DNA from 3 places in the Streptomyces sp. NPDC007808 genome. Region 1 is predicted to be linked to each of the others. Evidence: riboswitches for the same ligand, from Rfam matches in the RefSeq annotation. Region 1 holds a riboswitch; each other region holds the start of a gene.
What was found. Region 1 has a riboswitch for cyclic di-AMP ahead of ACFYNL_RS15835 (M23 family metallopeptidase). Riboswitches for the same ligand answer to the same signal wherever they lie in the genome.
Positions count from the first base shown of each region.

Region 1 (7,804 bases):
GCGGTGCTGCGGGACGGGACGCTCGTGGACGACTTCCTGATACGGGAGGGGGCCAGGGCCGTGCACGTGCTGAACGCACCGAGTCCCGCGGCGACCGCGTCCCTGCCGATCGGGCGGGAGGTCGCCCGGCGGGCGTTGGCGGTGCTGGAAGGGGCGTGAGCCGGGTGGGCTGGGTGCCGGCGCCGGAGGGGGGCCGTCGCCGGACGCCGACCGGTGACGGCGACGTAAAATCGACCGCACTGTGTCTGACTCCCTCAACGCCCCCGAAGCCTCCCGGCCCGGCACGACCTCCGATCTGCCCGGCGGCCCCGGCGAGCACCCCGACCACACCCCCGGTGTCTCCGTCCGGCACACCCGGGCCAAAGGCGAGCCCCGGTTCCCGGACGGGCCCAGAGCCGATCCGGCCGGGTCGCACTTCGAGCGGCGTATCCGCAGTTTCCAGCCGCGGCGCAGCCGGGTGACCGCAGGGCAGGCGGACGCCTTGCAGCGGCTGTGGCCCAAGTGGGGACTCGACATCGACGGACAGCGCGTCGTCGATCTCGGTGAGCTGTTCGGGAACGGCAACCCGGTCGTCCTGGAGATCGGCTTCGGAATGGGGGAGGCCACCGCCCAGATGGCCGCCGCGGATCCGGACACCAACGTCCTCGCGGTCGACGTGCACACCCCGGGGCAGGGGAATCTGCTCAATCTCGCCGACCGCAACGGACTGTCCAATCTCCGGGTCGGCAACGGCGACGCGATCATCCTGCTGCGCGAGATGCTCGCCCCCGACTCCCTCGACGGGCTGCGCGTCTACTTCCCCGACCCCTGGCCCAAGAAGCGCCACCACAAGCGCCGCCTCATCCAGCCGGAGTTCCTCAGCCTCGCCGCGACCCGGCTGAAGCCCGGTGCCCTCGTGCACTGCGCCACCGACTGGGAGCCGTACGCCGAACAGATGCTCGACGTCCTGACGGCGCATCCCGACTTCGAGAACACCCAGGCGGACGGCGGTTTCGCGCCCCGTCCCGAGTTCCGGCCGCTGACCCGTTTCGAGGGGCAGGGACTGGACAAGGGTCATGTGGTGAACGACCTGCTCTTCCGCCGCGTACAGCGGTAGGAGCAGCACCGACAGCACCCCCACCGGCGCCGGGCCCCTCGCGCTGCTGCGGGCGGTGCCCCTGTCTCGTTAGGGTCGATGCCGTGGCCACCTGTCCCCCGTACCCGACGCATCCCACCGGCCCCGCCGGCCCCGGCGACGGCGCGCTGCGGCATGCGCACTGGTGGCAGAAGCGATGGGTGCGTTACGGCGCGCTCAGCACCCTGCTCGCGCTGTCCGGGCTGGTCATCCTCGCCCTGGTGCGGGAGCAGACGGGCACCGAAGGCTTCCTGGTCGGGCTGGGGCTCGCCGTGCTGCCCGTGCCGCTGCTGGTCGCGTCCTTCCGCTGGCTGGACCGGGTCGAGCCGGGCCCGTGGCGCAACCTGGTGTTCTCCTTCGCCTGGGGCGCCTGTGCGGCGGCGCTGATAGCGATCATCGCCAACAGCTTCGCGACCCAGTGGATAGCGACCGCGACGGCCGACCCGTCGCACGCGGACACCCTCGGCGCGACCGTCATAGCGCCCGTCGTGGAGGAGACCGCCAAGGCCGCGGCTCTCCTGCTGGTGTTCCTCTTCCGCAGACAGGACTTCACCGGGATCGTCGACGGCGTGGTGATAGCCGGCGTCACGGCCACCGGATTCGCCTTCACCGAGAACATCCTCTACCTCGGCACCGCCTTCGGCACCGACCAGCTCACCGGCGACAGCGGCATCGCCTCCGTCACGGCGGCCACCTTCTTCGTCCGCATCATCATGTCGCCCTTCGCCCATCCGCTCTTCACCGTCCTGTGCGGCATCGGCTTCGGCGCAGCCGCCCTGTCGGGCGAGCGGCAGCACGCCCGGCGCGTCCTCCTTCCCCTCCTCGGGCTTCTGCTCGCCATGGGCATGCACGCCATGTGGAACGGCTCGTCCTCCTTCGGCGAGTACGGGTTCTTCGCCGTGTACGCGGCCTTCATGGTCCCCGCCTTCGGGCTGCTCACATGGATGGTGATCTGGACCCGGCAGCGCGAGCTGCGGACCGTGCGCGAGGAGTTGCCCGCCTACGTCGTCGCCGGGTGGCTGTCCCCCGGCGAGCCGTTCGTGCTCGGCTCGATGCGCGCGCGGCGGGTGGCCCGGCAGTACGCGCGCGGCCGTGGCGGACGGGTCGCGGCGCGGGAGGTGGCGCGGTACGAGGCGTACGCCACGTCGCTGGCGTTCCTGCGCCACCGGGGGCGCCGCGGTCGGGCCGGCGCCGACTTCGTCGGACGGGAACGGGAGTTGCTGCGGGAGCTGTGGCGCCGGCGGGAGATCGCACGGCCGGCGCTGGAGCACGCGGCCGCCACCGCGCAGCCCTGGCCGGGGCACGGGTACGGGTACGGGGCGTCGGCCCCGGCACCTTGGCAGCCGTACGGCCAGGCTCCCGGAGCGGTCCAGCGGCCGGCGTACGGGCCGGTGTACGGGGGGCCGGCGCACGATCCGGCGTACGGGCCGGTGGCGCCGTACCCCGTGAACAACCCGTACCGGACGTGACCGGGAGGGGGGCCGGCTGAGAAGACGCCGGCCCCGCCCCCTTCCCCCTCCCCGACCCCGGTCCTGATCCCGGCCCTCGCCGCCGCGCGAGTCAGGCGGACGCCGCCGTCAACCGAGCCAGCTCCTCCTCCGTCAGCCTCAGCTCGGCCACCCCGAGCAGCGCCGGGAGCTGCTCCACCGTCCGGGCCGAGGCGATCGGGGCCGTGACCGTCGGCCGGGCCGCGAGCCAGGCGAGGGCCGCCGTGGCCACCGGCACCTCGTGGGCGCGGGCGATGCCGTCCAGGGCGTCGAGCACCCGGCGTCCCCGCTCGGTCTCCAGGTGCTTGGCGGCGCCTGCGGCACGGGCGCTCCCCACCGTCGTACCGGCGCGGTATTTGCCGGTGAGGAACCCCGAGGCCAGGGCGGAGTACGGGACCGCCCCCAAGCCCTCATGCTCGGCGAGATCCCGCAGTTCGCCCTCGTAGGTGTCCCGGGAGACCAGGTTGTAGTGGGGCTGCAGGGCCACGTACCGGGCGAGGCCCTCGCTGTCGGAGAAGTCCAGGGACGCCTTCAGCCGCTCGGCGGAGATGTTGGACGCGGCGATGTGCCGGACCTTGCCCGCCTTCACCAGGTCGTCCAGGGCGCCGATGATCTCCTCGACCGGCACTTCGGGCTTGTCGAAATGGGTGTAGTACAGGTCGATGTGATCGGTGCCGAGGCGGCGCAGGGAGGCGTCGGCGGCGGCCTTGATGGTGGCCGCGCTCAGGCCCTGGAAGTCGGGGTGCTGGCTGACCTTGGTGGCGATCACGACGTCGTCCCGGTTGCCGCGCGCCTTCAGCCAGGAGCCGATGATGGTCTCGGACTCGCCGCCCCCGTTGCCCTGGACCCACGCGGAGTAGGAGTCGGCGGTGTCGACGAAGTTGCCGCCCGCCGCCGCGTAGGCGTCGAGCACGGCGAAGGACTGGGCCTCGTCGGCCGTCCAGCCGAAGACGTTGCCGCCGAGGCAGAGCGGGAAGACCCGCAGGTCGGTGGAGCCGAGTGTGCGCAGAGAGGTCATGCTTCACCTCAACCGCCACGAGGAAGTGGACCATTCCGGGGCGGCGGCGACGTTGCCGTGGACCCGGCCCTCGCGGCCGGTCCCGCACCGGCGCACGGACCGGCGGCCCTGACGTCGGGGGGTCGTCGTCAGGGCCGCCGGGGATGAGTCGTGGGGTGTCCCAAGTACCGCCTCGCGGCGGCCGGGTGTCAGACCGTCAGGCCCTTCCCGCGCAGCCAGGCCATCGGGTCGATGCCGCTCCCGCTGCCGTCGGGGTGGACCTCCAGGTGGAGGTGGGCGCCGGTCACATTGCCGGTGGCGCCCACACGGCCGATGACGTCGCCCGTGTTGACCTTCTGGCCGACGCTCACGCTGATCGAGGACTGGTGGGCGTACCAGATCTCGGTGCCGTCCTCCAGGGTGAGGACCGTCTTGTAGCCGTAGGAACCGTCCCAGCCGGCGAAGGTGATGGTGCCGGTGTGCACCGCCTTGATCAGGGTGCCGGAGGGGGCGGCGAAGTCGAGGCCCGTGTGGTAGCCGGACGACCAGTAGGCGCCGGCCTGACCGAAGGTCGAGGTGACGGTGTACGAGGAGGTCGGCAGCGCGTACTGCTTGGCCAGCTCGGCGAGGCGCTCGGCCTCGGCCTTCTTGCGAGCCTCCTCCTCGGCCGCGGCCTTCGCGGCGGCGGCCTTGGCCTCGGCCTCCTTCTCCGCCTTGGCGGCCGCGGCGGCGGCTTCCTTCTCGGCGGCAGCGACCGCTTCGGCGGCTGCCTTGCTCTCGATCTGGTCCTGCTGCTGCTCGACCTGGGCGATGATCCGGGCCCGCAGCGCCTCACCGGCGTCGCCGGTGCCCTGGGTGGTCTCCTCGGTGGTCGCGCCCATGGTGCTCAGCGCGGTGCCGGTGTCGACGGCCGGGGAGTCGTCGTCGGAGATGAGGGGCAGGTCCGGCATGGTGATGGCGACCGGCGGCTTGCCCGTCTGCGCGGTGGCCATGCCGCCCGCGCCGACGGCGGCTATGACGCCGACGCCGAGAACCGTGGAGCTGCGGGCGAGTCCCCCGCCGCGCTGCTTGGCGACGCGATGCCTGCCTCGTACGGGGCGAATGGACTCCGCGGTGGGGTTCCACTCCTCGAACGGGCCCTCGTCAGTGCGGTAGCGGTCGTAGCCGAAGGTGTCGTCGGTGCGCTGACTCGGCACGAACGGGGCTTGCGTAGCAGGCCTGTTGGACGCCACGTGGGCGTACTCCTTTCCTTCCTTCTCGCCTACCGGGTTAGCTGACGGGTTCGGAGCAGGAAGGTCTCCTACGCGCGTATACCGGCCGTGAGTCCACGGCGGCTTCAGCGCGATTCACCCCAGGGTGGTGGTTCCCCGGTTCCCGTACGGGTACAGGATTCGGCGCGTGCGCACGGAGCCGCCTCTTGTGACGGCTGGGACGACCGCGCTGCGTTATCGAACGTTAATAGACGCGGGGTACGGATTCCAAGCTGTTCTACTTGATCGTTAACGAATTTCGGGCGGACTTACGGGTCATGAGCCCCCTAAAACGGGCGAGTTGACCAGGACTCTGCAGTCACACAGGTACTGACGGTGTGTCAGTTGTTATGCGGAGGGCGGTCACCCGGTCACCGTTGGTGACAACGCGCAAGAGTCGTCACGGCGGCGAAAGCGGAGAAAAAGTCGGCCCCGAACACACTCAGGGCCGGAACTGAATCAGTTCCGGCCCTGAGCCATCAGTAGCGGGGACAGGATTTGAACCTGCGACCTCTGGGTTATGAGCCCAGCGAGCTACCGAGCTGCTCCACCCCGCGGCGATGACTCCATAGTACGCCATCCGCGGGACCCGACGCACACGGCTTTCCGGCGGCAGGCTCCCACCGGCCTTTTCACGGCAGCAGGTGCCCGTTCGGCGCCTTGGCCCGCGCCTCGAACTCGGGCAGGACCACGACGTCCACCCCCCGCTCCGCCAGCGCCCCGCTTCCGTCGGCCCCGACCACGAAGGTGTCCGGCTCCCGCCAGGCCGTCACCACCCGCCGCACCCCCGCGTCGAGGATCAGCCGCGCGCAGGGCAGCGGGCGGGACGCCCGTCGCGTGCACGGCTCCAGGCTGGTGTACACCGTCGCGTCCGCCAGTCTCGGATCGCCGGCGTCGATCTTCGCGAGGGCCGCCTCCTCCGCATGCACCACCGGGTCGCCGGCCTCCCTGGAGTGGCCGCGCGCCAGCTCGGTCCCGTCGGCGGCCACCACCACGGCCCCCACGCTGAAGGCCGTGCGCGACGGCGGGCACTGCGCCGCGAGGTCGCACGCGAGCGCCAGCCAGTGCCGGTCCGCGGCGGCGGGCAGCGTGCCGACGCCGGGCGCCGTCGGCTCGTAGCGCATCAGCACGACGTCCTCGATCCGACGGGTCTCCAGCAGCCGCAGCCGCCCGCCCTGGTACCCGCCCGGCCCGAACAGCCGTGGCGCCTGCGGGTCGCCCACGAACAACGGCGCCAGCACCAGCTGCACCTCGTCGGCCAGCCCCTGCTGGAGCAGCTGGGTGTGGATGAGGCCGCCGCCCTCCACCATCAGCCGCTCGACGCCGCGCACCTCGCGCAGGTGCGTCAGCAGGTCCCGCCAGTCCAGCTCCGCGCCCAGCGCGACCACGTCCGCCGCGACCGGGGCCCGCCGCAGCCGCTCGGCGCCCTTCTCCGTCGTGTAGACGATCTTCTCGCCGCCCGTGTGCCAGAAGTTCGCCGTCGGATCCAGCTCTCCGGAGGCGCTGACCGTGACCTTCAGCGGATACTCCGGCTTGCCCGCCGCCACCCGCGCGGCCCGTCGCTCGGCCGAGTTCACCAGCAGCCGCGGATTGTCCGCCCGGATGGTGCCGGCGCCGACGAGGATCGCGTCCACGGAGGCCCGCACCTCGTCGACCCGGTCGAAGTCGGCCGGGCCGGACAGGAGCAGCCGCTCGGCCGTGGTGTCGTCGAGGTACCCGTCCAGTGAGACGGCGGCGGACAGCAGGACGTAGGGGTACGAGGGCATCGGCGCGCTCTCCGCTCGGCGGTCTCGGTCTTGGTTCACGTGCTTGGTTCACGTGCTTGGTTCAACTCTTGGTTCAACTCTTGGTTCAAGTTTGAAACAAACCTACACTGGGGGCATGACGACTCGCTGGCTCACTCCCGAGGAGCAGCGCGCCTGGCGCGCGTACATCGCCGCCGCCGCGCTCGTGGAGGACGCGCTGGACCGGCAACTCCAGCAGGAAGCCGGCATGCCCCACCTGTATTACTCCATCCTCGCCACCCTGTCCGAGGCGCCGGAGCGCCGGCTGCGCATGACCGACCTCGCGGAACGGCTGAAGATCACCCGCAGCCGGCTGACGTACGCCGTCTCCCGGCTGGAGAAGGACGGGCTGGTGCGGCGCGAGGACTGCGGCTGGGACAAGCGCGGCAGCATCGCGGCACTCACCGAACAGGGCATGCGAACGCTGGAGCAGGCGGCACCCGGCCATGTGGAGACCGTACGGTCGCTGCTCTTCGACCGGCTGACACCGGCGCAGGTCGGACAGCTGGAGGAGATCTTCACGGCGATCGGCGCGGGCTTCCACGGGGACGGCGCGCACGCCACCGCGGACGAGGTGCCCTGGCGGCGGCGCTCCGGCAGGTCGTGCTCCTGAGGCGTTCGCCGCGCCCGTGACGTAGGCGACAAACCGATCGCCTTCCATTGCTTCAAATTTAAAGCATGGGGTAGGGTCCCGGACCATGGAGCTGCTTCAAATCTGAAGCAGATGGTCCCCGTACGGAACCCGGAGAACCCGCATGCCCGACTTCATCGCCGCCGCCACCCAGCGCGCCCGCGTCCGGGTCCCGCTGCGCTTCCACGACGGCTACCGCGCCGACGCCGAACTGGTCACCTTCCACGGCCTGGCCGACGGCCGCGAGCACGTGGCCGTGGTCCTCGGCGACCCGGCGCCCGGCACCACCCCGCTGGTCCGGCTGCACTCCGAGTGCCTGACCGGAGACGTGTTCGGATCGGCCCGCTGCGACTGCGGCCCGCAGCTGCGCGAGGCCGTCGAGCGCATCGCCGAGCGCGGCGGCGTGCTGCTGTACCTGCGTCAGGAGGGCCGGGGCATCGGCCTCTACAACAAGCTCGACGCGTACGCCCTCCAGGACCAGGGCCTGGACACCTACGCCGCCAACACCGCCCTGGGCCTGCCCGAGGACGCCCGCGACTAC
Region 1 covers NZ_JBIAEQ010000004.1:19,164-26,967, forward strand. The annotation lists gene lhgO (L-2-hydroxyglutarate oxidase) at 1-159, shown strand, start outside; gene trmB (tRNA (guanosine(46)-N7)-methyltransferase TrmB) at 242-1,096, shown strand; gene ACFYNL_RS15825 (PrsW family intramembrane metalloprotease) at 1,180-2,583, shown strand; gene ACFYNL_RS15830 (aldo/keto reductase) at 2,675-3,619, opposite strand; gene ACFYNL_RS15835 (M23 family metallopeptidase) at 3,808-4,830, opposite strand; cyclic di-AMP (ydaO/yuaA leader) riboswitch at 4,842-5,005, opposite strand; tRNA gene ACFYNL_RS15840 (tRNA-Met) at 5,332-5,405, opposite strand; gene ACFYNL_RS15845 (dihydrofolate reductase family protein) at 5,481-6,614, opposite strand; gene ACFYNL_RS15850 (MarR family winged helix-turn-helix transcriptional regulator) at 6,730-7,245, shown strand; gene ribA (GTP cyclohydrolase II) at 7,388-7,804, shown strand, end outside.

Region 2 (7,804 bases), on a different contig from region 1:
AAGATCGTGTGCAGGCCCAGGGCGCCGAGGAAAGCGGCGTCGTCCTCGGTCGCGTGTGCCAGGTGACCACTGCGGAACAGCACGCCGTGGCGCACCCGTCGTCCGTCCACCGTCGGCAGTCCGCCCACATCGCGGAAATTGCGGACGCCGGCCAGTTCGGGCTCGGTCGACGGGATCTGCTGCGTCACGGGGGCTCCCTCCCAGTCGGCCCCGGCGGCGCGGCTCGACGATGCGGCCGGCGGGGTGCGCTCTCGACGATACGACATCGGTTCCTGAGGCAATGAGTTGTCCACAGGCGTTGCCTCGGGGTGCCCGGAGCCTTGATGATGTTGGTACTTGATGGCAGCTGTTCGAATCTGTGTGGGGAGCTCGATGCTGGAGATCTCAGCCAACGGCCGCACGTGGCTCCTGACCGGGCCGACCAGCGGATACGCCCTGCATCTGACCGACGGCGACGAGCTCCTGCACCTCCACTGGGGGCCCCGGATCGCGCTGGCCGACGCCGAGGCCCTCGCGGTGAGTCCGCTGCCGGAATACCGGCCTTTCGAGTCCCCGCTCGACGGACGCGAGGAGTACCCGGTCGAGGGTGGCCCCCGCTTCGTACGGCCGGCCCTGTCCGTGCGCACGGACGAGCGGCGCGGCACCGAATGGGGTTTCGAGCGGTACGACATCGACGGCGACGAGCTGCGGTTGCGCTTCCTCGACGGGGGTCTGCGCATCACCCTGCACTACCGGATGCGTGACGACGTCGTGGAACGCTGGGTGACCCTGGACAACGAGGGGCCGGCCCTGGAACTGCTGCGCGCCGACTCGGCCACCTGGACGCTGCCGGACCGGGACGAGTGGCGGCTGTCCCAGCTGCACGGCCGCTGGGGCGCCGAGTCCAGGCTCGTGAGATCGCCCCTCACCTACGGTGAGAAGGTCCTCGGCAGCCGCCGCGGGCACACCGGACACCAGCATCTGCCATGGGTCGCGCTCGACACGGACGCCACCGAGGAAACCGGCGAGGTCTATGGCTGCGCCCTCGGCTGGTCCGGGTCCTGGCGCATCGCCGTCGCCCAACTCCCGGACGCGCGCGTGCAGATCACCGGCGGCGCCGGACATGACGACTCCGGACTGCTGCGGCTGGGGCCGGGGGAGTCCTTCACGACACCCGTCTTCGCCGGGCTGTGGAGCGGGGGCGGCTTCGGCGCAGCGAGCCGGGCCTGGCACGCGTACCAGCGCGCGTACGTCATCCCGGACGCCGACCAGGACCGGCCGGTGCTGTTCAACTCCTGGGAGGCGACGGAGTTCGACATCTCCGAGGAGCAGCAGAGCGTGCTCGCGCGGCGGGCCGCGGCCATCGGAGTCGAGCTGTTCGTGGTCGACGACGGCTGGTTCGGGGCACGTACCAGTGACCGCGCCGGGCTCGGCGACTGGGTGCCGAACCCCGACCGCTTCCCGTCCGGGCTCAAGCCGCTCGCGGAGTACGTGCACGAGCTCGGCATGCAGTTCGGCATCTGGGTGGAGCCGGAAATGGTCAATCCAGACAGTGAGTTGTATCGCGCCCATCCATCATGGATTCAATATGAAGCGGGACGAAAGCGGACGGAATTCCGCGATCAGCTCGTACTGAACCTCGCCCGCGAGGACGTGCAGGAATACCTGTGGGAGCGACTCGACGGGCTCCTGTCCAGCGCCCCGATCGACTACGTGAAGTGGGACTTCAACCGCTGCTTCACCGATGCCGGCTGGCCCGGGGAGTCCTACCCGCAACGGCTGTGGGTCGACCATGTGCGGGCTCTGTACGGGCTGCTGGACCGGCTGCGGGCCGCCCACCCGGGCGTCGCCTTCGAGTCCTGCTCAGGTGGGGGCGGGCGGATCGACCTGGGGGTGCTGGGCCGTACGGACCAGGTGTGGACCTCGGACAACACCGACCCGCTCGACCGGCTGGCCGTCCAGCACGGCTTCAGTCAGGTCCACCCCGCCCGTGCCATGGCCGCCTGGGTCACCGACAGCCCCAACGCCATGCTCAATCATCGTGCGAGCTCCCTGCGCTTCCGTTTCGTGAGCGCCATGGCCGGGGTGCTCGGGGTCGGCGGTGACCTCGCCCGCTGGAGCGAGGAGGAACTCGCCGAAGCGCGGGAGTGGGTGGCGCTCTACAAGGAGATCAGGCCCGTGGTGCAGCACGGTGACCTCTACCGGCTGCGGCCTCCGAACGGTGGGCTGAGCGCGGTGCAGTACGTGCGCGGAGGCGACGCGGTCGTCCTCGCCTGGCTCCAGGCGCAGCGGTTCGGTGAGCCCGTCCCGGCGCTGCGCCTGCGTGCGCTCGACCCGACAGCATCGTATGAATGCCTTGAAACGGGCGAAACACACAGAGGTGCCGTAATGCTGCATCACGGACTTAAGACCGGATTGTGCGGCGACCTCGATGCGACGGTTATCCGGCTGCGCCGCATCTAGGGGATCTGTCCGAATTCGACTCCTTCATTCCAACTCGCTCCGCAGCGAAGGAAGCTGGAGCAGTGTCACGTGAGCAGCGTCATATTCGTGACGGTGCGTCGCTCGTCATGTTCACGTAATCCATATGTGTTTCAAGGGGCTTTGTGCCGGGAGGCGCCCCGATAATCAACGCAGGGTGACCGGTAATTCCCACAAGGGATCAACAGGAACGCATTCGGACGGAACCCCTCACTTGTTCCCGCGCGTCTTCCTCGCTTACGTTCGCCACCCATCCGGACGGACGCCGAATCCTGCCGCCGACCGGATTCCGCGCTAACTCACCCGTGTACGGCAGGAGCGGGGGACCCACAGGTACAACCGCCTGTTCCGGTCTCCGGAACGGCTTGGGGTCAAGTCGCGTCCCGACGCGGCCGGGCATCTCCAGCCCGCACCCGACAGCTCACCTCGCAGGCGCCGGAGAGGAATTCGCCATGCCCGCGAAGGGTAAGCACCGCCGTCCGAAGTCCCCGCGCTTCACCCGCTCCATCGCCGTCGCCGGAACCGGTGGCGCCGCTCTCGCTCTCCCGCTCATCGGTGCCACCGGCGCCCACGCCGCTCCTTCGCAGTCCGTTTCGGAAAAGGCCGTTCAGGCCCTTCCGGTCGCCGGACAGAAAGCCGCCGAGAAGAAGGAAGCGGCGAAGAAGGCGGATGTGCGGACCTATTCCGTGAAGGTCGGCGACTACCTTTCGAAGATCGCCGACGAGCAGAACGTCGAGGGCGGCTGGAAGAAGCTCTACGCCGACAACCGTGCGGCCGTCGGTGACGACCCGGCGCTGATCCACCCCGGTCTGAAGCTCACCCTCGGTGGCAAGGCCGCGCCGAGCGCCCCCAAGCCGTCGGCGCCGTCCTCCGACTCGACCGCTTCCAAGTCGTCCAAGTCGTCCAAGCCGTCCAAGTCGTCCCAGTCCTCGAAGGCCACCGCGTCGAAGGCGACCACGGCAGCGCAGAGCGCCGACACCGCCGGCGTCACCAATGGCTTCACGGCCCCCGTGGCCGGTGCCGCCGTCGGCACCGCCTACAAGGTCGCGGGCAGCATGTGGTCCAGCGGCTACCACACCGGCGTCGACTTCGTCGTCCCGACCGGTACCTCGCTGAAGGCCGTGGGCGCCGGCACGGTCGTCTCCGCCGGCTGGGCCGGCGCGTACGGCAACCAGGTCGTCATCCAGCTCGCCGACGGCCGCTACGCCCAGTACGCCCACCTGTCGTCCCTCTCGGTGTCGAGCGGCCAGTCCGTCACCGCGGGCCAGCAGGTCGGCCTCTCCGGCTCGACCGGCAACTCGACCGGCCCGCACCTGCACTTCGAGATCCGCACCACCCCGGACTACGGCTCCGACCTCGACCCGGTCGCCTACCTCCGTTCGAAGGGCGTCGCCATCGGCTGACGGTCGTCCTGCCGACGCCGCCTGCTTGACGCACATGCCTGACACACCTGCCTGACACGCAGCCGAAGGCCGGACCTCGATCGCGGGGTCCGGCCTTCGGCGTGTCCGCGGGGAGGGCGGCTCGCTGCGCCCGCAACGCACCTGACCAAAGGGTTATTCCGGGTTTGGCGAACACTTGGTAAGTGGCCTATCTCACCGCTCGTCAACCCTGCCCTACGGTCGCGTAGGTCACATTCGAAGGTGAATCATGTGCCGATGTGGCAGACGATTCGAAGAGTGACAGCAGATCAGTGATCGGGTCGTACGTCGCGGTGGGGGACAGCTTCACCGAGGGCGTCGGCGACCCCGGCCCCGACGGGGCGTTCGTCGGCTGGGCCGACCGGTTCGCGGTCCTCCTCGCGGACCGACGGCCCGAGGGCGACTTCGACTACACCAACCTCGCCGTGCGCGGCAAACTGCTCGACCAGATCGTGGCGGACCAGCTCCCGCAGGCCATCGAAATGGCCCCGGACCTGGTCTCCTTCTGCGCGGGCGGCAACGACATCATCCGGCCCGGCACCGACCCCGACGAGGTCGCCGAGCGGTTCGAGCGGGCCGTCGCCCGGTTGACCTCCGCGGTCGGCACCGTCATGGTGACGACCGGATTCGACACCCGTGGCGTGCCCGTGCTGAAGCATCTGCGCGGCAAGATCGCCACGTACAACGGCCATGTGCGGGCCATCGCCGACCGGTACGGCTGTCCGGTGCTCGACCTGTGGTCCCTGAAGACCGTTCAGGACCGGCGCGCCTGGGACCACGACCGGCTCCACCTGTCCCCGGAAGGGCACACGCGCGTGGCATTGCGCGCGGGCCAGGTCCTCGGCCTCGATGTGCCGGCCGACCCCGATCAGCCCTGGCCGCCGCTCCCGCCGCGCGGCACCCTGGAGATCCGGCGGGACGACGTCCAGTGGGCGCGCGAATTCCTGGTGCCCTGGATCGGGCGGCGACTGCGCGGAGAGTCCTCGGGTGACCATGTGACGGCCAAGGGCGCACTGTCGCCGGACGACATCAAGATGCGGATCGACGCGGTGGCTTGACACGGTGACTTGAGTCGGCGCTTCGGCGATGTGGGCCGCGCCCGGTTCCAGGGGCGCGGCCCGCACGGCCGCCGGCGCCGACCGGTCGGCGGGAGGTCGGCCGCCTCACCGCGTCGCCGCCGCCAACGCCTCCCGCTCCAGCCCCAGTTCCCGGGCCAGCGCCTCGTCCACCCAGTCCCGGGCACGCGCGCGTGACACCGCGCCGGAGTACGACGTCAACTGCACGGCGAGCCCATCGAGAAGCGCCGTGAGGCGCAGAGCCGTACCGGTGGGGTCCGGGCAGTCGAACTCACCCGCGGCCACGCCCTGCGCGAGCACCTCGGTGAGGGCGGCCTTCCACTGCCGGTCGAGGTCCCGTGTGACCTCCTGCAGCGCGGGCTCGCGCAACGCCGCGGCCCAGCCCTCGATCCACAGCCGCCAGCCCTTGGCCTGGCCGGTCGGCGCGTACCAGCGCACGGCGGCCCGCAACCGTCGCAACGCCGTCGTACGACGGCCGAGGATCTTCCGCAGACGGGTCAGATCACCCTCGGCGGCGTACGAGAACGCGGCGGCGACGAGCTTCTCCTTGGTGTCGAAGTGGTAGAGCACCAGGGCGTTGCTCACCCCGAGCGCCGAGGCCACGTCGGCGATCCTGACCGCCGTAACGCCCCGCGCCTCTATCTGCTCGACGGCGGCCCGCAGCAACTCCTCACGCCGCTCCGCCACGCTCAACCGCACTCTTGCCACGCCGTCACCCTAAAGCCTCGGCACCCGCCGGCCTCGGGCCGCGTCCCGGTGAGGACACGCCGTTCGCGCTCAGTCGTGCCAACCGAACCGGTCGGAGATCACCGCCAGCCGGTCCGCCGCGATGGTGTGCGCGGCGCACCGGGGTGTCGTGCCGTCGGCCTCGGCGCGGGCCAGGGTGAGATCGGTGAGGGCGCGCATCGAGCGCCGTGTGTGGGCGAACGCTGCGTCCGCGTCCGCGTCGAGGTCGCCGAACAACGTCCACCACCACCAGGCGTTCGTGGCCGAGTTGACCACCACGTCCGGCAACACGGTCACGCCCCGCGTGGCCAGCAGCTCCTCCGCTTCGGGCCGTACGGGCATGTTGGCCGCCTCGGCGATCCAGCGGGCGGTGATCCGGCCCTGGTTCGTGACGTCGATCGCGTACGACACGGCAGCTGGCACCAGCACCTCCGCCTCGGCGGACAGCCACGCTTCGCCGGGTAGCTCGCGGTCGCCGGGGCGCAGCGCGGCGCGGTCCACGGTGCCGTACGCGTCCCGTGCCGCGAGCAGGGCCTCGATGTCGAGCCCCGCCGGGTTGGCGATCGTGCCCTTGATGTCGGCGACCGCCACGACGGTGAGTCCCGCACGCGTGAGGAAACGCGCCGTGGCACCGCCCATGGTGCCGAACCCCTGCACGGCCACGCGGGTCCGCCAGTACGGCACATCGGCCCGGTCCAGCGCCGCGAGCACCGACTCGGCGACTCCGCAGCCGCCGACCAGCTCGTCGAGCCCTATGCCGTCCACCTCGACCGCGAAGGCGTCCGCGATCCGCCGACGGGCGTCGGCCTCGTCGTCGAGCAGCGGATACACGGCCTGGACGGAGGAGACGAGGCCCGCCTCGCCGGCCGCCCGGTCGACCACGTCCTGGGTGAGGCCGAGGTCCTCGCCCGTGGTCCAGCAGCTCTCGATGTACGGCCGCATGGTCCGCAGGTAGCGCACCAGCAGGCCGTACGCCTCCGGGTCCCGCGGGTCGCAGTCGATGCCGCCCTTGGCGCCGCCCAGGGGGATGTAGCGGGCTTCCGGGTCGTAGTGCAGGGCTTCCTTCATGCTCATCCCGCGCGCCAGCCCGGCGACCTCGTCCAGCGTGCAACCCGGGCGCATCCGCAGCCCGCCGCTGGCCACGCCGCGCACCAGCCGGTCGACGACCAGAAAGCCCTGACGGCCGGTGACGTGGTCGGTCCAGGTGAGCGACAGCAAGGGGGTGGTCATGGGGTCTCCGGGGAGGGGCGGGCCGCGTGCCGCGCGCGGATACTGAACGACGGGTCAGTATTGGAGTGGGGGCGGGGACATGTCAATGCGGAGTGGCTCTCGGAGCGGGTCGCACGGCCGGGGCAGCGGCCGGGGAGCCGTTCTCCGGGCCCATCCGGGGATGTCGGAGTGGCCGACCATAATGGAAGCCTCACCGACTCCACCTGGAGGTACCGTGGCCGGTTTCCGTTTCCCGAGCTCCGGGCTCCGCGCCCTGCGGCCCGAAGCCTTCGGCGTGGATCCGAGCGGTGAGCGCATGGCGCGCATCCAGAGATCGCCGCACTTCAGGGACGGGGTCTTCCAGAACCCCGGAGGCGCCGCCCGAACCCGGCCGTCCGGGTCGATGGTGGAGTTCGCCAAGGTCTTCTTCGACAAGGACACCCGCCCCCGCCGCGCTCCCGAAGGCACGGTGCCGGTGCACTCCACCACCTACGCCGACCTGGCCAAGCCGCCTTCGGGCGGACTGCGCCTGACCTGGATGGGGCACTCCAGCGTCCTCGCGGAGATCGACGGCCACCGGGTCCTCTTCGATCCGGTGTGGGGAGAGCGCTGCTCGCCGTTCCCCTTCGCCGGGCCCAAGCGGCTGCATCCGGTGCCGCTGCCCCTCGCCGCGCTCGGGCCCGTCGATGTCGTCGTCATCTCGCACGACCACTACGACCACCTGGACATGCCGACGATCAAGGCGCTGGCCGGCACGGACACCCTCTTCGCGGTGCCTCTCGGGGTCGGCGGCCATCTCGAACACTGGGGCGTGTCCGCAGACCGGCTGCGCGAGCTGGACTGGCACGAGACCACGAAGGTCGGCGGCCTCACGCTGACCGCCACCCCGGCCCGCCACTTCTGCGGGCGCGG
Region 2 covers NZ_JBIAEQ010000005.1:687,758-695,561, reverse strand. The annotation lists gene ACFYNL_RS22365 (tyrosine-protein phosphatase) at 1-188, opposite strand, end outside; gene ACFYNL_RS22360 (alpha-galactosidase) at 373-2,442, shown strand; cyclic di-AMP (ydaO/yuaA leader) riboswitch at 2,743-2,908, shown strand; gene ACFYNL_RS22355 (peptidoglycan DD-metalloendopeptidase family protein) at 2,913-3,863, shown strand; gene ACFYNL_RS22350 (SGNH/GDSL hydrolase family protein) at 4,154-4,939, shown strand; gene ACFYNL_RS22345 (TetR/AcrR family transcriptional regulator) at 5,045-5,665, opposite strand; gene ACFYNL_RS22340 (Glu/Leu/Phe/Val dehydrogenase dimerization domain-containing protein) at 5,735-6,913, opposite strand; gene ACFYNL_RS22335 (MBL fold metallo-hydrolase) at 7,128-7,804, shown strand, end outside.
Region 2: linked by a shared signal. The riboswitch ahead of ACFYNL_RS22355 (peptidoglycan DD-metalloendopeptidase family protein) and the one ahead of ACFYNL_RS15835 (M23 family metallopeptidase) in region 1 are both predicted to bind cyclic di-AMP.

Region 3 (7,804 bases), on a different contig from region 1:
GGCCGCGCCCTGGTCGGTCCGCGACTGCCGGGCGGCGTCCGGGTCGATCACCACGAACCCGGTCTCGCCGGGCATCACATAGTGCAACCGCTCCCGGATCCGCTGCTCGGCGTAGGCGTCGTCCTGCCAGCGTGCCTTGGTGTCGCGCAGTTGCTCGACCCGCTCGGCGGCCTCCTGCTTCTGGCGCTTCAGGTCGGCGATCTCGGCCCGCTGGGAGACGTACTGCCTTATGGGGTAGGCCAGCGCCACCACCATGGAGCAGACGACCAGCGCGAGCAGGGCGGCGCGTCCGGTGAGCCTGGAGCGCCGGGCCTGCCGCTTGGTCTGGGAGCGGTAGACACGGGCAGCCGTCTGCTCGCCGAGCAACCGGATCCTGGTCGCGGTGGAGAACCGGTCCCGGTCCTTGACGGCCATGTCCCGCCTCCCGTTTCACACGCGTACGTCCCCGCACACGGTACGGGACCGGTACGGGGACGTACGTACGACTGGCTAAGGATTGACCCTTTACGGCTCAGCCCTTGAAGCGCGGGAAGGCGCTGCGGCCGGCGTACACCGCGGCGTCGTCGAGGATCTCCTCGATGCGCAGCAGCTGGTTGTACTTGGCGACGCGGTCCGAGCGGGCCGGGGCGCCGGTCTTGATCTGGCCGCAGTTCACGGCGACGGCGAGGTCGGCGATGGTGACGTCCTCGGTCTCGCCGGAGCGGTGGGACATCATGCACTTGAAGCCGTTGCGCTGGGCCAGCTCGACGGCGTCCAGGGTCTCGGTGAGCGAACCGATCTGGTTGACCTTGACCAGCAGGGCGTTGGCGGCGCCCTCCTCGATGCCGCGGGCGAGGCGCTCGGGGTTGGTGACGAACAGGTCGTCGCCGACGAGCTGGACCTTGTCGCCGAGGCGCTCGGTGATGGTCTTCCAGCCGTCCCAGTCGTCCTCGAACAGCGGGTCCTCGATGGAGACGAGCGGGTACGCGTCGACGAGCTCCGCGTAGTAGTCCGTCATCTCGGCGGCGGAGCGCTCCTTGCCCTCGAAGACGTAGACGCCGTCCTTGTAGAACTCGGAGGCGGCGACGTCGAGCGCCAGGGCGATCTGCTCGCCGGGGGTGTAGCCGGCCTCCTTGACGGCCTCCAGGATGAGGTCGAGGGCGGCGCGGTTGGAGTCCAGGTTCGGGGCGAAGCCGCCCTCGTCGCCGAGACCGGTGTTCAGGCCCTTGCGCTTCAGCACCTTCTTGAGGGTGTGGTAGACCTCGGCGCCCCAGCGCAGCGCCTCGGAGAAGGTCTCCGCGCCGATCGGGGCGATCATGAACTCCTGGATGTCCACGTTGGTGTCGGCGTGCGAGCCGCCGTTCAGGATGTTCATCATCGGCACCGGCAGCAGGTGCGCGTTGGGACCGCCCAGGTAGCGGAAGAGCGGGAGGTCGCTGGCCTCGGAGGCGGCGTGGGCGACGGCGAGCGAGACGCCGAGGATGGCGTTGGCGCCGAGGGAGCCCTTGTTGTCGGTGGCGTCCAGGTCGAACATGGCCTGGTCAATCAGGCGCTGCTCGGTGGCGTCGTAGCCGACCAGCTCCGGGCCGATCTGCTCGATGACCGCGAGGACGGCCTTCTCCACACCCTTGCCCAGGTAGCGGTTGGGGTCACCGTCGCGGAGCTCGATGGCCTCGAAGGCGCCGGTGGAGGCGCCGGACGGGACGGCGGCACGACCCGTGCTGCCGTCGTCGAGGCCGACCTCGACCTCGACCGTGGGATTGCCTCGGGAGTCCAGGATTTCCCGGGCTACGACGACGTCGATGGACGGCACGAGCATCTCCTTCTTGGGATGTGACGCGATGTGTCGCTGGTGGTGCGGGCACGGGGCCTCGCGCCTAGAGCCTAACCGCCCCCGGGACATCGGTCGGCGAGCGACCGTCCCGTGGACAGACTGACGGTACACATTGTTCCCAGGCGGAACAAAGAGCTTCCGGATGACGGACAGGAAACGAATCCGCAGCGAAGGCCGACGCAAGGATGCACCCGTGCCGTCGGGCGACCGGACGCGGACAGAGAAAAGCCCCGCCCCGGCGCGTACGGGGGAACACGCACCGGAGCGGGGAGTCCGTGGGGACGGGGGGGGCGGCCCTCACGGGGTCCTGACTCTGAGGTCCACGGATGTGAGGGCGCCGGGGTTCAGCTTTCGGCCCGCACTACTTCAGGTGCAGCTGCTGACCCGGGTAGATCAGGTTGGCGTCCTGGACGATGTCCTTGTTCAGCTGGAAGAGCTTCTCCCAGCCGCCCTTGACGTCGTGCTCCTGGGCGATCGAGCTGAGGGTGTCACCCTTGGCGACCTTGTACTCGCCGTCGCCCTTCTTGACCTTCTTGCCGGTCGGGGTGGTGACGGTCTTGTCCTTCTCGGCGGCCGGGCGCTCGGCGGAGCGGGAGGCCGACTGCTGCTCGGTGGAGCGGGTGGTGGTCTCGGAGCTCTGCGAGGAGTCGCTCGACGAGGCGCCGGAGTAGGCGGCGTTCGACAGGCCGGTGCCGCAGTGCGGCCAGGCACCCTTGCCCTGACCGGCGAGGACCTTCTCGGCTATCTCGATCTGCTGGGCCTTGGTGGCCTGGTCGGCGGTGGAGGCGTACTTGGTGCCGCCGTACGCGGCCCAGGTCGAGGCGGAGAACTGCAGACCGCCGTAGTAGCCGTTGCCGGTGTTGATCGACCAGTTACCGCCGGACTCGCACTGGGCGACGGCGTCCCACTCGGAGGCGGTGGCGGCCGAGGCGCTGCCCGCGGCCATCAGCGGGGCGGCGACGGCGGCGGCGCCGGTGACGCCGACGACGGCGATGGCACGGACGGCCTTGGACGGACGACGGTGCTTGCCCTTGCTGGAAAACAGCATGGAGAGATCCCCTCACCGACGCCTACGAGGTGAGCTGTCGGGTTCGGGCCGGTTGAGTTGCCCGGCCGCGCACGCTCGCCTCTCGGCTGCTGTTGCGCGGCTTCACCCCGAGCCGGCTCCGGCCGTGCGGCCCCGAAGGGCCTCAACTGCCGGACCCGGCGCAAACCTTGGGTCCCCCGCTCCTGCCTACGGCGCTTGACGCGACGACTGTTCCCGTACGGCCGCCGGCAGGATTCGGCGTGACGGCCATCGGGGCCCGCACTGGTGGCGAGCGGTCACGACCGTAGACACGCGATTCGCGGAATTTCAAAGACGATCAGGGCTTCTGAGATCTATCTCTCACTACATTTAAAACGGACATTCAGGAGCGAAACGTGACGCGAACTCCCGCAGTTTTTCGCCCTGTTCGGCCCCTATTCGGTCGGGACGTCCAGGGTCTGACCGGGGAAGATGTCGTTGGCGTCGGCGCCGATGGCGTCCTTGTTCGCGTCGTACAGCGCACGCCATCCGCCGTCGAGCTCAAGGGAGTCGGCGATGGAGGCCAGGGTGTCCCCCGGGCGGACGCTGTACGAGGCGTGGCGGCCGGAGGGCTTGGCGGCGCCGTCGACGACCTCGCTCTCGTCGGCACTGGCTCCGCGATGACGCCCGGAGCCGGTGGTCGCGTCCTCGATCGACCCGGTGTCGACCAGGCTCCAGGAGCCCGCGGACTGCCCCAAGTCGTCCCGATTGTCCCCCTTGGGGGCTTCTACGGGAGAGCTGTCCGGCGACTGCGCGACCCGGGAGTCGGGCGACGCGTCCGCCTTTTCGGACTTTTCGGCCTGCGGGGATGACGAGGGAGACGATGAGGAGCTATCGGGCGATTCGGACGATTCATCAGAAGAGCCGCTCGGCGAGTTCGAGTCACCCGACGGAGTCGAGGCGTCGGAAGAGTCCGAAGAACCGGAAGAGTCGGATGAAGTCGATGAATCAGATGGGTTGGACCTGTTGGGTGATCCGGATGAATCGGACCGACCTGGCGAGTCAAGCAATCCGGATGACCCGGACACCTCGGACGGCGAGTCCTCCTCCACACCGGTGTCCAGGTCGACCGACCCCGACTCCTTGGTGAGGCCGTTGAGCACCGCGCATGTGCCCCAGGGGCTGGTTCCGCGGTCCGCGAGGATCTCCTGCGCCACCGCGATCTGCTGGGAACGGCTCGCCAGGTCGGGGCTCGCCGCGTAGTCGAGACCGCCGTACTCGTCCCATTCGTCCTGGGTCAACTGCAGGCCGCCGTACTGCCCGTTGCCGGTGTCCGCGCTCCAGGATCCACCGCTCTCGCAGTCGGCCACCTTGTCCCAGACCGTACCGTCGGCCGCGCTCGCCCCCGTGGCACCGAGGAGCGGGATGGCGATGGCGGAGCCGGTCACTCCGGCCGCGACCAGGAGTGCCGGCGCCTGACGGGGGCGACGGTGACGACCGTTCCCGGAGAGCATGCGGGGACCTTTCACGAGACAGCAGTGACCGCGGCGCGTGAAGCGTGGGCGCCGTCGTTGATCCGTGAACGTATAGGCAGACGATCACTTGTCACAAGTTAATGCCGCGCAGATCACGTGAAGATCACAGAGGTGAGTGCGTGTCACGTTTGCCGAGGTGGACACACTCACCCAACTGGGGTGAACCGCACCGGAAGTGTTCGCAGCCCCCGCATGATGAGGCCGCCGCGCCACCGCAACTCGGCCGGGTCCACCGCGAGTTGCAGGTCCGGGAGCCGGGTGAGCAGGGTCGCGAGGGCGGTCTGGCCCTCCAGGCGGGCCAGCGGGGCGCCGAGGCAGTAGTGGATGCCATGGCCGTACCCGAGGTGCTGGTTGTCGCGGCGGCCGAGGTCGAGGACGTCGGGGTCGGCGAACCGCTCCGGGTCCCGGTCGGCGGCGGCCAGGACGACCAGGACGGGGTCGCCGGATGCGATCCGCTGCCCGCCGATGGTGAGCGGCTCCTTGGCGAACCGCCAGGTGGCGAGTTCGACGGGGCCGTCGTAGCGCAGCAGTTCCTCCACTCCGGTTTCGAGGAGGGCGGTTTCCTGGGCGGCCAGGGAACGCTGGAGGCGGGCGCGCTGCTCGGGGTGCGTCAGCAGGGCGTAGGTGCCGTTGCCGATGAGATTGACGGTGGTCTCGAAACCGGCGAACAGCAGGATGAAGGCCATGGCGGCGGCCTCGTTCTCGGTGAGGTGCTCACCGTGGTCGGAGGCGCGGATGAGGCCGGAGATGAGGTCCTCGCCGGGTGCGGGGGTGTCCGGGAGTGCCTCGCGCTTGCGGTGGATGAGGTCGGCGAGATAGCCGCGCATCTTCTTCACCGACCGCGCGACACCGCCCCTCGGGCCACCCTGGTGACGGATCATCATGCCCGCCCAGTCCCTGAAGTCGTCCTGATCCTCTCGGGGAACGCCGAGCAGGTCGCAGATGGCGTAGATGGGGAGCGGGAAGGCGAACTCGTGGATGAGGTCGGCCTCCCCTTTGTCCGCGAACCCGTCGATGAGGCTGTCGGTGAGCTCCTGCACGCGGGGCGCGAACTCGGCGACCCGGCGCGGGGTGAACGCCTTGCTGACCAGACGGCGCAGCCGGGTGTGGTCCGGCGGGTCGATGTTGAGCAGATGCGTCATGAGCTCGGCCTTGCGCTCACCGGGGATGCCGGTCTTGCCCTTGGCGTGGGCCGGTTCGTCGTGATGGGCCGGGTTCTTGGAGAGCCGGTTGTCGGCGAGCGTCTGCTTGGCGTCGGCGTACCGGGTGACCAGCCAGGCCTCCACGCCGCTGGGAAGACGCGTCCTGTGCACGGGCGCGTGGTCCCGCAGCCAGGCGTAGGCGGGGTAGGGGTCGGTGGCGAACTCCCAGGTGAAGAGCTCCGGGGGTTCGGGCGCGGCATCGGCGGGGGCGTGCTGGTCGGTCACTCCTCGACCGTATCCGGAGGGGCGGCGGGGGCACGGCCGTGGGGGCCGGGCGACTCGGGGCGGGGGGCCGTGGGGCGGGGCGTGGGGCTGTGGGGCGGGGGCGTGGGGGCCGGGCGACTCGGGGGTGGGTCTGGGTGGCAGGGGTGTGGGGCCGGGCGACTCGGGCGGGGGGCTGTGAGGCGGGGCGTGGGGCTGTGGAGCGGGGGCGTGGGGCCGGCGACTCGGGCGGGGGTCTGGATGGCAGGGGTGTGGGGCCGGGCGACTCGGGCGTGAGCCCGTCGGGCACGGGCGACGGGGGACCACTCAGGCGTGGGCCCAGGTGGCACGGGCGTGAGGGCCGGACCACTCAGGCGGGAGCCCTGTGCCGGGCTCGGTGCCCGGCGGGTCCGCACGTGTCGGTGCTCTGGGCCGGCCGCGGCGGAAGCGGGCTTGGGCGGCCGAGGGTCTCGGAGGCGGGGGGCCTGGGCGGCCGAGGGTCTCGGAGGCGGGGGCCTGGGTGGCCGAGGGTCTGGCCAAGCGGGGGCCTGGGTAGGCGGGGCCCTGGGTAGAGGGCCCCCTCGGCGGTCCGGGGGCGTGGCCGGGGCGGACCCGGGCACACCTACGCGGACAAGCCCTCGGCAGCCCGTACGGCATCGCGGTAGGCCCGGGCCGCTACTCTCAGCGCTGCCTCGGGGTCCACTCCGGCCGCCTCGGCGCGGACCGCCAGTGCCAGCAGTTCATATCCGACTCCTTCGCCGGTCGGCAGGTCCACCTCCAGTTCCGCCGTCCGCACCCGCGACGCCAGCTTCGCCGCGAGGGCGAGGCCCGGCTGGCCGAGCGGGATGCCCTCCGTCACCGACTCGCGCCGCTTCTCGACGGCCTTCGTGCGCAGCCAGTGCTCCTTGACCTCCTCGGGGGTCGTCGCCGTCTCGTCGCCGAAGACGTGCGGGTGGCGGTGGATCAGCTTGGTGACGATGCCGCCTGCCACGTCGTCGATGGAGAAAGGCGCCTCCGGGTCCTCCTCGGCTATGCGGGAGTGGAAGACGACCTGCAGGAGGACGTCCCCGAGTTCCTCGCGGAGTTCGTCGCGGTCGCCTTCCTCGATCGCCTCGACGAGTTCGTACGCCTCCTCGATGCCGTACTTCGCCAGACCCTTGTGTGTCTGCCGGGAGGACCACGGGCACTCGGCGCGGATGCGGTCCATGACCTGGACGAGGTCGAGGAGGCGGGCGCCGGGCAGGTCGTAGGAGGCGGGGAGCAGCTCCAGGTCGGGCATGCTGACGCGTCCGGAACCGGCGAGGCGGGCCAGACCGTCGGTGAGCGCCGGCTCGCCCTCGCCGGTGGCCACGACGACGACGGTGCGCCCGCCGGCGCAGGCGTCGATCAGTTCCTCGGCGCTCGGGGCGGCCTCGTCGACCGTGATCCCGGCCTCGCGCAGATACGGCAGCTGTGGGTGCGTGCCGTCCGCGCACAGCACACGGTCGGCCCCGTGCAGTGCCTGCCAGGCGGGCCAGGACAGCAGGCCGGGCGCGACGCGGTGGCTGGTGGTGAGCAGGACGATGCGGCCGGGAGCGACGGCTTCGGGGCTGGTTGCGTTCACCATCCGAACGTAACCCACGACGCCGACGGCCCCTCCGGTTGTCCACAGGCTCACGGCCCGCGTTGTCCACAGGGGGCGGGCGCCGGGGCCGTAGGCGGTCGATTGCGCGGGGCCGTGAGCGGGCGGTTGCGCCGGGGCGGGCCACGGGAGGGCCGTTGCGCCCTTGATCCCGGTGGGCCGTCGCGCCGTGCGGCTACGCCGTCTGCCCGCCGCCCGTAGCCGTCACCTCGCGCACCCACGGCGTCTTGGTGTCGGCCCGGCTGCTCTTTTGGACGTCCCAGGTGCCGTAACGCGGGTTGAGGTCGATGTCGAGCCGCTTGGAGGCCTCGGCCAGGGCGTTCCAGAAAGCGGGCTTGCCGGTGTCGGTGCCGAGCTTCGCGGCGAGTTTCTGCGCCTCCAGCTGGAGGCGCAGGTTCTCGTCGAGGCGCTGCGGGGGGATGCCGT
Region 3 covers NZ_JBIAEQ010000007.1:545,575-553,378, reverse strand. The annotation lists gene ACFYNL_RS28045 (septum formation initiator family protein) at 1-414, opposite strand, end outside; gene eno (phosphopyruvate hydratase) at 512-1,792, opposite strand; gene ACFYNL_RS28035 (transglycosylase family protein) at 2,175-2,861, opposite strand; cyclic di-AMP (ydaO/yuaA leader) riboswitch at 2,866-3,065, opposite strand; gene ACFYNL_RS28030 (transglycosylase family protein) at 3,275-4,333, opposite strand; gene ACFYNL_RS28025 (cytochrome P450) at 4,501-5,781, opposite strand; gene ACFYNL_RS28020 (nucleoside triphosphate pyrophosphohydrolase) at 6,380-7,360, opposite strand; gene ACFYNL_RS28015 (SurA N-terminal domain-containing protein) at 7,554-7,804, opposite strand, start outside.
Region 3: linked by a shared signal. The riboswitch ahead of ACFYNL_RS28035 (transglycosylase family protein) and the one ahead of ACFYNL_RS15835 (M23 family metallopeptidase) in region 1 are both predicted to bind cyclic di-AMP.